3 regions of the Paenibacillus sp. YYML68 genome follow, and region 1 is predicted to be linked to each of the others. Evidence: riboswitches for the same ligand, from Rfam matches in the RefSeq annotation. Region 1 holds a riboswitch; each other region holds the start of a gene.
What was found. Region 1 has a riboswitch for cyclic di-AMP ahead of PAE68_RS02590 (C40 family peptidase). Riboswitches for the same ligand answer to the same signal wherever they lie in the genome.
Positions count from the first base shown of each region.

Region 2: linked by a shared signal. The riboswitch ahead of PAE68_RS04710 (stalk domain-containing protein) and the one ahead of PAE68_RS02590 (C40 family peptidase) in region 1 are both predicted to bind cyclic di-AMP.
Region 3: linked by a shared signal. The riboswitch ahead of PAE68_RS18220 (TrkH family potassium uptake protein) and the one ahead of PAE68_RS02590 (C40 family peptidase) in region 1 are both predicted to bind cyclic di-AMP.

Region 1 is NZ_BQYI01000001.1:595,336-598,597, reverse strand. Features, by position in the region: gene PAE68_RS02600 (hypothetical protein) at 1-608, shown strand, start outside; gene PAE68_RS02595 (YceI family protein) at 769-1,464, opposite strand; cyclic di-AMP (ydaO/yuaA leader) riboswitch at 1,944-2,079, shown strand; gene PAE68_RS02590 (C40 family peptidase) at 2,085-2,561, shown strand; gene PAE68_RS02585 (cryptochrome/photolyase family protein) at 2,739-3,262, shown strand, end outside.
Region 2 is NZ_BQYI01000001.1:1,038,752-1,042,013, reverse strand. Features, by position in the region: gene PAE68_RS04715 (potassium/proton antiporter) at 1-1,056, opposite strand, end outside; cyclic di-AMP (ydaO/yuaA leader) riboswitch at 1,251-1,424, shown strand; gene PAE68_RS04710 (stalk domain-containing protein) at 1,428-2,255, shown strand; gene PAE68_RS04705 (zinc-dependent alcohol dehydrogenase) at 2,327-3,262, opposite strand, start outside.
Region 3 is NZ_BQYI01000001.1:4,096,182-4,099,443, forward strand. Features, by position in the region: gene PAE68_RS18215 (potassium channel family protein) at 1-154, opposite strand, end outside; gene PAE68_RS18220 (TrkH family potassium uptake protein) at 167-1,519, opposite strand; cyclic di-AMP (ydaO/yuaA leader) riboswitch at 1,593-1,739, opposite strand; gene PAE68_RS18225 (CPBP family intramembrane glutamic endopeptidase) at 1,996-3,262, shown strand, end outside.

The sequences.
Region 1 (3,262 bases):
TGATGAAGACCGACGTGCTGGAGCCGCTTGCGGGCTGGGCGATCGCCTTGCTGGCGCTTCGACTCGTGCTCCACCCGGTGCTGAACGCCGCCGTCTACTACTCGATGCATCGCGGGGACCTGAATGCAGGCTACCGATTCGTGGCGGGCATCCGCAAGCTGACGCTGCCGTACTTCTTCTATTATATCGTCCAGCTGACAGCAACCTTGTTGCCGCTTGTATGGCTGCTGCCGCTCGCAGCACGGGAATTCGACACCCATAGCTCCTATACGAGCCTAGGCGTTGCGTTGCTGCCATACGTCGCCGGCTACATGCTATACGCCCTGCTGATCAAGCTGATGACCATGTATCTCCAGATTGGAAAAGCAAGCGATCGTTCCGTGCTCTACTCGATCGTATTCTGCATCCGCTACCTGCCCGTCATCGCGATCACGGCGCTCGCGGTCCTCACTCTGGCGCTGCTCGTGACGGCGACCGCGATGACCTCGGCCTTCATCTGGGCCGGCTTCATCGCCCTGCTAGGCATTCAGGCATTCCGTCTCGCTCAAGCGTTCTTCGAGGTATGGGCTATCGGAGTCCAATATGCGCTGTGGCAGGAGAAGGCGTAAGTAGCTTCACCGTCGCGCCTGGCTCGACATAAACGAAGGGCTGTTCGGGCAAGCCGATAACCGGCTTCCTCCCGAACAGCCCTTCTTCGTGACGTGAGGCTCGTCCACGCCCAGCTAGAGACTACCCGATGACAGACTGGTCCTTCGCTAGAACGAACGCTTAGCTCCCGGCCTTCTCCAGCACAAGCCGCAGCTGTACATCAATGTTGTTCTGCGTCTCCATCAGCACGTTGTGAGGATTCTTCAATCCGAAATCCGCGAACGTCACAACCGTCTTGCCCTCCAGCTTCAGCTGACCGTTCTCAACAAGCGCATCGCTGTTGAACGTTACCTCCTTCTCGATCCCCTTCACGCTCAGTGTCCCCACCATCTGAAAGCTGACCTTCTCGCCTTCCGTCCAGCTCTGCGGCAAGCCGCTGAACGACTTCGCCTTGAAGACGGCGTTCGGGAACGAAGCGACATCGAAGTAATCCTTAGCCCGAACATGATCATCGCGATCCGCATTGCCCGAGTTGATCGACTTCATCGCAATCGAGCCCTCCGCCGTGGACTTCGCAGGCTCTGCCGCGTCCAGTGTCCAGCTGCCTACGACTTCCTTCGCAACAAAGTTTACGGTAGACTTCGACGTCGTGACGGAAAAGTACACCTCAGACGATGGAGCGACGTTCCACATGCCACTCATCGCCTCATTCGTGAGCTGCTGACCGGAGCTCGACTTGGCGGAAGCCGAAGCCGCAGCCGAGATGACCTCCTTGATCTCCACTTTATTGCCGGTGTAAGAATCGAAGGCAAGATAGCCTCCCGCAAGAGCAACAGATAGAACACTGGCGGATACGAGCAGCTTCACATGTTTCATGATTCCAATTCCCTCCATTAATATAGGTATGATATGTATCATTCACACTACGAGGTGTAGTATAAAATCAGCCCGCCGGTTCATCACCCTCATCACCGTGTTGAAAATCAATGACTCGTTCTGGTACTCGAGACACGTCTGTGCCTCGCGAATCGACAACGGCTAAGCCGCCTTCTATAAGATTTCGAGCACCTTCGCCTCCAGTGAGCCGAAGAAGCGGTTCAAGCCTTTCTCGTAAACTTTGAAATGATGTATTTTCATAGATGAATACCTCACACTACAGATTGTATTGAAACTACGTTTCGATGTCAAATACAGGAAAACGACAAGTGGACTGTATCAATTGGGAGTCTCTAGGCGCATGTCCTAGTACCTAAGTAGGCAGGTTTCACATTTATGCACTTAAGATGTGACGGTTTTGTGACACCGGCAGGATTTCGACAACGAAGCTCGAATACATGTACTTGCAACAAACTAACTAGAAAACTTTGCCGAATTTCTGTACGCAGAAAACGGGGGAACCATCTTGGGTGAATTGATCTCGCTTGACAGTGATCATAGGGAACCTTCAACCGAACCCTCAAGCTAACCTCGTAGGCACCGGAAGGGGAAACTTCTTAGTGAAGAAGCTTGTCGGTTTTGTATGCTCAGCAGTTATGTTTTGCACGATTTCGGTTGGAAGCGCATGGGCGGAAACTCCGCTAAGCGCAGCGGTTAACGACGGACTGGGCTCTCCTTATAAGTGGGCTGGTACGACGACGAAGGGCTTCGATTGCTCGGGCTACACCTCGTGGGTGTTCGCCAAGTTCAACATTCAGCTGCCGCATTCCTCCAAGAGCCAAGCCCAGCTCGGCACACACGTCGATAAGAACGACTTGCGTCCTGGCGACCTCGTCTTCTTCAACACAGACGGCCGCGGCATCTCGCATGTCGGTGTCTATGTAGGCGACGGTAAGTTCTATCACTCCGCTACGAATGAGGGTGTCGTCATCACGAAGCTGTCGGACAGCTACTACGTGAAGCGCTATGTGACCGCTCGCCGCATTCTGTCGGAGGAGCAGTACACACAGCTCATGACGGACCCAGCGACCCAATAAGCCGGCTCGTTCTGTCGCGATGCTATGAAGCACACTTGAATTTCGTATGATCTCGAAAGCTCTGACTTGGACTTGCCCCCGTTCCTTCGCCTTGTGCGAGGACAGGGCAGCTCCAGCGTCCGGAGCTTTCTTTCGTCTAGCGGACTCGCGGACGTCCTAAGAAAGGAGCACGGCCTCATGCTGCTATTCATTCACCGCAAAGACTTGCGCATCGACGACTTGCCCGCGTTCGATTATATACGTGCCGCCGCACAGCCTTCACTGCATGTGCTCATACTCGATCCGTTGCTGCTGCGCAACGGCCGTAGCGCCGAGCACAGCGGCGTCAACTTCCTGCAGCACGCCGCAAGGCTTACGCGTCTGTATCGCGAGGCCGGTGCGCAGCTGCATGTGCTGCACGGCGAGCCGAGCGCCGTGCTCCAGGGGCTCTTGGCCGCGCATCCGGACATCGACGAGCTCGTGCTGCACGAGGACGTCTCGCCCTATGCGCTGAAGCGCGACCGTGAGCTGCGCGCCGCGGCGGAGGCTCGCGGCGTGCGGGTCACCGCCTTCGAGGAGGCGAGCCTCGCCGACGTCCGTGAGTTCGCGCGCTGGTCCGGCCGCCAGCAGCCGTACAAGGTGTACACGCCATTCTACAAGCGATGGCGTGAATATGTGAGCGAGCGGGTGCGCCCCGCGTCGCACGTGACGGTGCGCGACCT
Region 2 (3,262 bases), 440 kb from region 1:
GATTCCTGCGATCATCGGATAGGTGGCGAGTACAATCGGTACGGCTCCCCGCAAGCCCGCCCAAGAGATGAACGTGATCTCCTTGAGGCTGAATTTCGTGAAGATCATACTTGCGAACACGCCGATTGGCCTTGCTACGAACATCAGTAGAATCGATAAGCCTAACCCTTGCCAGATGACGGAGAGCAGCTGATTCGGGAACACGAGCAGCCCCAGTAATATGAACATCAGAATCTGCATCATCCAAGCGAAGCCTTCGTTAAACCGGAAGATCGAGTGCCGATACGTAAGATCCGAGTTGCCGACGAGAACAGCCATCACGTAGACGGCTAGTAAGCCGCTTCCTTGGAGCATCGCTGTTCCGCTGTAGGTCAGAACGGCAAGCGCCATCGACAGCACCGGGTACAACCCTGACGAGTCGAGATTAATTTTGTTAATCATCCATACAGATAACTTACCTAAGAGTACACCCATCACAAGTCCTAAGCCCATCTGCCACACGAAGCCCCAGATGAGCGACATCAAGCTGGCATCCGGGTACTGAATCAATTCGATCAGCGAGATGGTCAAGAAGATCGCCATCGGGTCATTCGTTCCCGACTCGGCCTCCAGCGTCGCCGTCAGCTTCGGACGAATGTTCTTGTTCCCGAGGACAGCGAATATTGCCGCGGCATCGGTGGACCCGACGATTGCACCGAAGAGCAGCCCTTCCAGCCAAGACAATCCAAGTATGTACTTGGCAAGCACGCCGATAATGACGGTCGTAATCAACACGCCCACTGTCGCTAGCGTAGCTGAGGGACCGATCACCTGCTTCACATTGCTCCATTTCGTCTGAAGTCCGCCTTCGAACAAAATGACGATCAACGCCACAATTCCGAACAATTGCGTCAGGTAGGCGCTGTCATAGTAAATAAACTTACTCAGCACCATGCCCACTGCAATAAAGAACACAAGAGACGGCACGCCGAGCCGAGATGAGAACTTCGTGGTGATGACGCCCACAATTAATAATGTAGAGAAAAGTAAGATCGAGCTATCGACTGTAAATGGCACCCCTGGACCTCCTCACCGCACCTGTTGAGCGAAATATGCTGCTAATCCATCACGAGCTTCCGCGGATCTGCTTCTATATATTGTACCATTACAGGTAAAGGTAGGCACGTCTTTCAGCATAAACGGGCATAATCATTTCCATTTTCAACCCATGGATATTTTTGCGTATTGCTTCATAAGGAACGCTTATGATAAATTCATTTAAGCCGAATCGCACAGGCTTCTTCATGCTGCTCGTACGGGGGACTCTTTACTTGGGGTGAATGGCAGTTGACATGCGCTTGAATCTTCCTTGCGCACAAGACGGCCTAGGGAAATCCTCTTCCCGAACCCGACAACTAACCTCGGAGGCTTATATAGGAGGGATACAATTGCATACTTCTGTGAAAAAAATGCTGCTCGCAGCTTTATTGGTGCTGCCTGCTGCTCTATATTCACCATCTGGCACCTATGCAGCAGTACAGACGGATATTAAAGTACAGATCAACGACAAGCTCGTTCAATTCCAGGACGCCAAGCCTGTTGTCGTCGACAATTCGAAGCTGCAGGTGCCAGCACGTACAATTGTGGACGAGCTCGGCTATAGCCTTGAATGGCAAATGGACGGTCAACAAATAACCGTCACCATTCAGAACGAAGAGACAAGCTTGACGCTGACAACCGGCGAGAAGGTCATCTCTGTCAACGAGCAGACCACCGAAGTCGAGAGTGCGCCGCGCCTCGTCGACGGACGCGTCTATGTCCCTTTCCGACTCATCTCCGACACCTTCGGAGCGACGACGCAATGGGATGCGACGAACCGAATCGCGATTCTTGGCACAGACGGACGCTATTACGCTCCGGCGTGGTACCGACCACTAATCAATAACCGCACGTTTACGAAGGTAATCAAAGCTAAGGCGTCCGCTTACACCGCTACTCCATTAGAGAACGGCGGTTATGCAGCGCTTGATTATATGGGTAACACGTTGAGTCTAGGCACCGTCGCTGTCGATCCGTCTGTCATTCCGCTCGGCAGTCAAGTATATATCGAAGGCTATACGCATGAAGGGCTACCGGTCGGCGGCATGTTCGGTACAGCTACCGATACCGGTGGTGCGATTAAGGGCAACAAGGTCGACATCTTCGTCCCACAGTCCAGAGATCAAGCTTGGCGCTTCGGCATTCAAGATGTGAAGGTTTACGTATTAGCTCCTTAAACTTGTTAAGTGAAGTGAAGCAGATTAGCTGATAACAGCTAGCCTGCTTTTTTAGCTAGACCAGGTACCTATCACGGCTTCAATACAACCTTAATACATCCATCCTTCTTCCCGTCAAAAAGCTCATACATCCGCGGCGCATCCGACAAGCTCGCCCGATGTGTAATAATGTCCGTCGGGTCCAGCTTGTTCGTCGTGATAAGCTCATACAAGTGCGGCATGTAGTGAATGACCGGAGCTTGGCCCATCTTCAATACGATGTTGCGTGCGAACAAGTCTCCTAGCGGAAACGCATTATACCGCAGCCCATATACGCCGATGAGCTGGATCGTACCGGTCTTCCTCACAGCCTGCGACGCAATTTGGATCGCTCCCATCGAACCGCCTTGAAGCATGAGCGCTGTCTCGATCTTCTCCACCAACGTCATCTTCCCATCCATCCCGACACAATCGATCACGACCTCGGCGCCGCCGCCTGTTAGCTCCTTCAGGTAGCTTCCGATGTTCGCTTCCTTCTCGAAGTTAACAATCTCAACCCCGTTCACGCGCTTCGCATGCTCCAGCCGATAGTTGATGTAATCGACCGCGATGACGCGCTTCGCCCCCTTCATCCAAGCGAACTTCTGTGTCAGCAGACCGACAGGACCACAGCCGAGCACAATAACCGTATCCCCCGGCTTGACGCCTGCGTTATCCACTCCCCAGTAGGCGGTCGGAATAATGTCAGAGAGGAACAGCAGCTTCTCATCCTCAAGCTCACAGCTCTCTGGAACCTTGAACGGCACGAAGTTGCCATATGGCACTCTTAAGTATTCAGCCTGCCCCCCAGCATAGCCACCGAACGTATCCGAATAACCGAAGTACGCACCGACCTCTCCGTTCGGATTCGCATTATCGCATTGACTCTCCTGCTGATGCTGGCAGTAGAAGCATTGGCCGCACGCAATATTGAACGGAATAATGACCCGATCACCTTTTTTCACATGGGTAACATCAGGTCCGACTTC
Region 3 (3,262 bases), 3.5 Mb from region 1:
CCGCGACGACGTGAGTGAGCACACTGCTCATCTCCTCGACGGCCTCCTCGTCCTTATCGATGCCGAGCACCTGGTAGCCTAGCTTGATGAGCTCCTTGGCAAGACTGGAGCCGAAGCGCCCCAGTCCGATGACGGCGTATTGACTGCGTTTCATCGCTGATATCCCCTATCCGATCGTTATTTTCCCTTCCGGGTATCGATACAATTCCTTCTCCGCCTTCGGTCCGAGCGCATAGGCGAGCGTCAAGGGACCAAGACGGCCGATGAACATCGTGAGTGCGATCATCACCTTGCCGACATCGCTCAGCATAGGCGTCAGCCCCATCGATAAGCCGACTGTGCCGAATGCGGACGTCACCTCGAACAGGATCATCAGGAAGTGACGATCCTCAGTCGTCGACAGCACCATCGTCACGAAGATGACGACGAACAAGGCAATCATCGTGATCGTAATCGCCTTCAGCAATCGATCCTTGCCGAGACGGTTATGGAAGAAGACGATGTCCTCCTTGCCTCGCACCATCGCAATAATCGCCCCGACCAACGTTGTGAACGTCGTCGTCTTAATGCCACCACCCGTCGAGCCGGGTGAAGCTCCGATGAACATGAGGAATATGATGAAAAATTGGGTCGCCTGACGCATCGCCGCAATGTCTAATGTATTGGCGCCTGCGGTGCGGGGGGTAACGGATTGGAAGATCGACGCTAATAGCTTACCATCCCAATCGAGCGCACCGAGCGTCCTCGCATTCGTGAACTCGAAGATGAAGATGACGACAGCTCCCACCGCGATCAGCACGCCGCTTGCCGTTAGCACGACCTTGGAATGCAGCGACAATCTGCGCAGCCGTCGGTAATCGAGCAGATCGGATAAGACGACGAAGCCGAGTCCGCCAAGTATGATGAGACAGATGGAGACGATATTGATCACATAATCGTCCGCGTAAGCGGTAATGCTGGCGAATGGACCTGTCACAAGTCCAAATAGATCGAAGCCCGCATTGTTGAAGAACGAGATCGCGTGAAATAGTCCGAAGCCGAGCGCCTGCAGCGGCTCCATGTCCATTGACCATCTCAAGGTGAAGACGACCGCCGCCGTGAGCTCAATCGTTAAGGAATAGATAATAACCTTGCGTATAAGCCGAACGATGCCTTCCATGCTGCCCTGATTCATCGCCTCTTGCAGAATGAGCCGTTCTTTGAGCGAGATGCGCTTCCTCAGCACGAAGGCGAACAGCGTCGACATCGTCATGAAGCCGAGTCCGCCGACTTGAATGAGCAGCACGATCACGATTTTACCGAACAGCGACCAATGCTGACCTGTGTCGACGACGACGAGGCCAGTTACGCACGTTGCCGACGTTGCGGTGAAGAACGCATCCAGGAACGGCGTGCCGTCCCCTGAGCTTGCGGCGATCGGCAGCGTAAGCAGCGTCGCACCGAGCAGAATGATCGCCGCGAACCCCAGCACCAAGATTTGCGGAGGGGTGAGCTCTATTTTTTTGGCTTGAAGCTTCATCCGGCACCTCTTCGGATTCATAATGGAACAGCAAAAAAGACACAGGGAACGAAACCCGGTGCCGTGCGTACAAGGTTCCTGTAACAAAAGCCTACGAGGTTAGCTGTCGGATTCGGATGTACAGGCACCCTATCTGTGCGCAGCTGCGTGGCTGGCACAAAATTCACCCCATCATTAGTGGTTCCCCCGTTTTCCATTGGAAATTCGGCTCAATATTTAATTAGGCAGCTGCTGCAAATTCATATGAGATGAATTATACGGCGGTTTCGAACGAAGTACAAAGCCATTTTAGAACGAAAAGAGAGGTAATTCGCAATAATACGACAGATGTAAGCGCTCCTATCTGGTCGGCGCGTCACTTTGCTTGTTTTTACCTGCGCTTGCTCATGTTATCATGACTCTATAGGGGAAGCATGGAAAAAGTTATAGCCGAATACAATAGGTCGATGAACAAAATAAGGACAAGGAGTGCGACTATGCCTGCCAAATTACAAGCCCGTCCCCCGCTGCTGCTCGCCGTGCTCGGAATCATCTTATATATCGGGCTTGCCTACCTGTCTCCGCTGCTGGAGCCGGAGGACCGTGCTCCCGAGAATGCTGTGCAGACACCGGCCATCTCGAAGCAGGAGGCGGCTGTGCTTGCCTCAGACTTCATTCGTCAGCGCTTCGAGCTGTCTGACACGGCCAAGGTGGAGACGCTGTTCCAGTCGCACACTGTACGCAGCGGCTACCTGCAGCATGCTGGCCTCGAGGAGGAATATGAGAAGAAGTACGGCGAGCAGTTCCCGATCGATTACTTCGAGGTTGAAATAACGGACGACGCACTGTCGCGCAATTATTATGTTGGGGTCAATTACACGACGAAGCACATATTCAGCTATAGCGCGTGGAAGGACGCTGCTGCGAAGTCAGGCGCACTGCCTGCCGCCTCAGAGGCTTCACCTGCGGCTGCAGGCGAGAAGGCGCTGCGAGATATGGGCTATGACCCAGCCGCCTTCACGCTACAGGACAGCGGCCGACCATCTGAGGACTACGGGCTCGTCTACGTCAGCCGTTCGATTGTCGTCGGCGAGGCTCCGCTTGAGCTGCACCTCGGCTACGAGAACGGCCGCATCACCTCGTTCCGCCCGGCGTTCCCGCCTCCTGATAGCTTCCTGACGTGGCAGGAGGCGCAGGACGAGCGCTCCGGACGAATGACACAGATCAGCCTGCTCGGGTCGCTGTTGCTGTCCTTGACTGCTCTCATCCTCGTTATTCGGCACAGACGGCACATCACGTTCTCACGCGGCTTGATGCTCACCCTAGTCTTCCTCGGCATCTATGTGATGAACAACTTCAACATGCTGCCTTCGTTCCGCACGATGCACAATACGGGGCCATCCGAGCCGAACGCGTTGCTGTACCTGTGGATCATGAACATCTATGTAACGCTGATGGCGCTATCGACCTACTTCGCGCTGCTTGCCGGACGGAAGCTGTGTCTGGATACCGAAGTGGAGCCGCTGCCGGCATGGAGAGACGAACAGTTCGGCGGCCAAGTGTACCTCGCGATGAAGGATGGTTATATCATCGGCCTGTTCATCCTTGGCGTGCAGCAGGCGCTCTTCTTCGCAGGCTCGTACAGCTTCGATATATGGGCAGTTTCTGACCCTGGCAGCTCCGTCTACAATATGCGCATTCCCGAGCTGTTCCCGCTGCTCGCCTGGTCAGCTGCGATCTCTGAGGAGGCCGTATACCGACTGC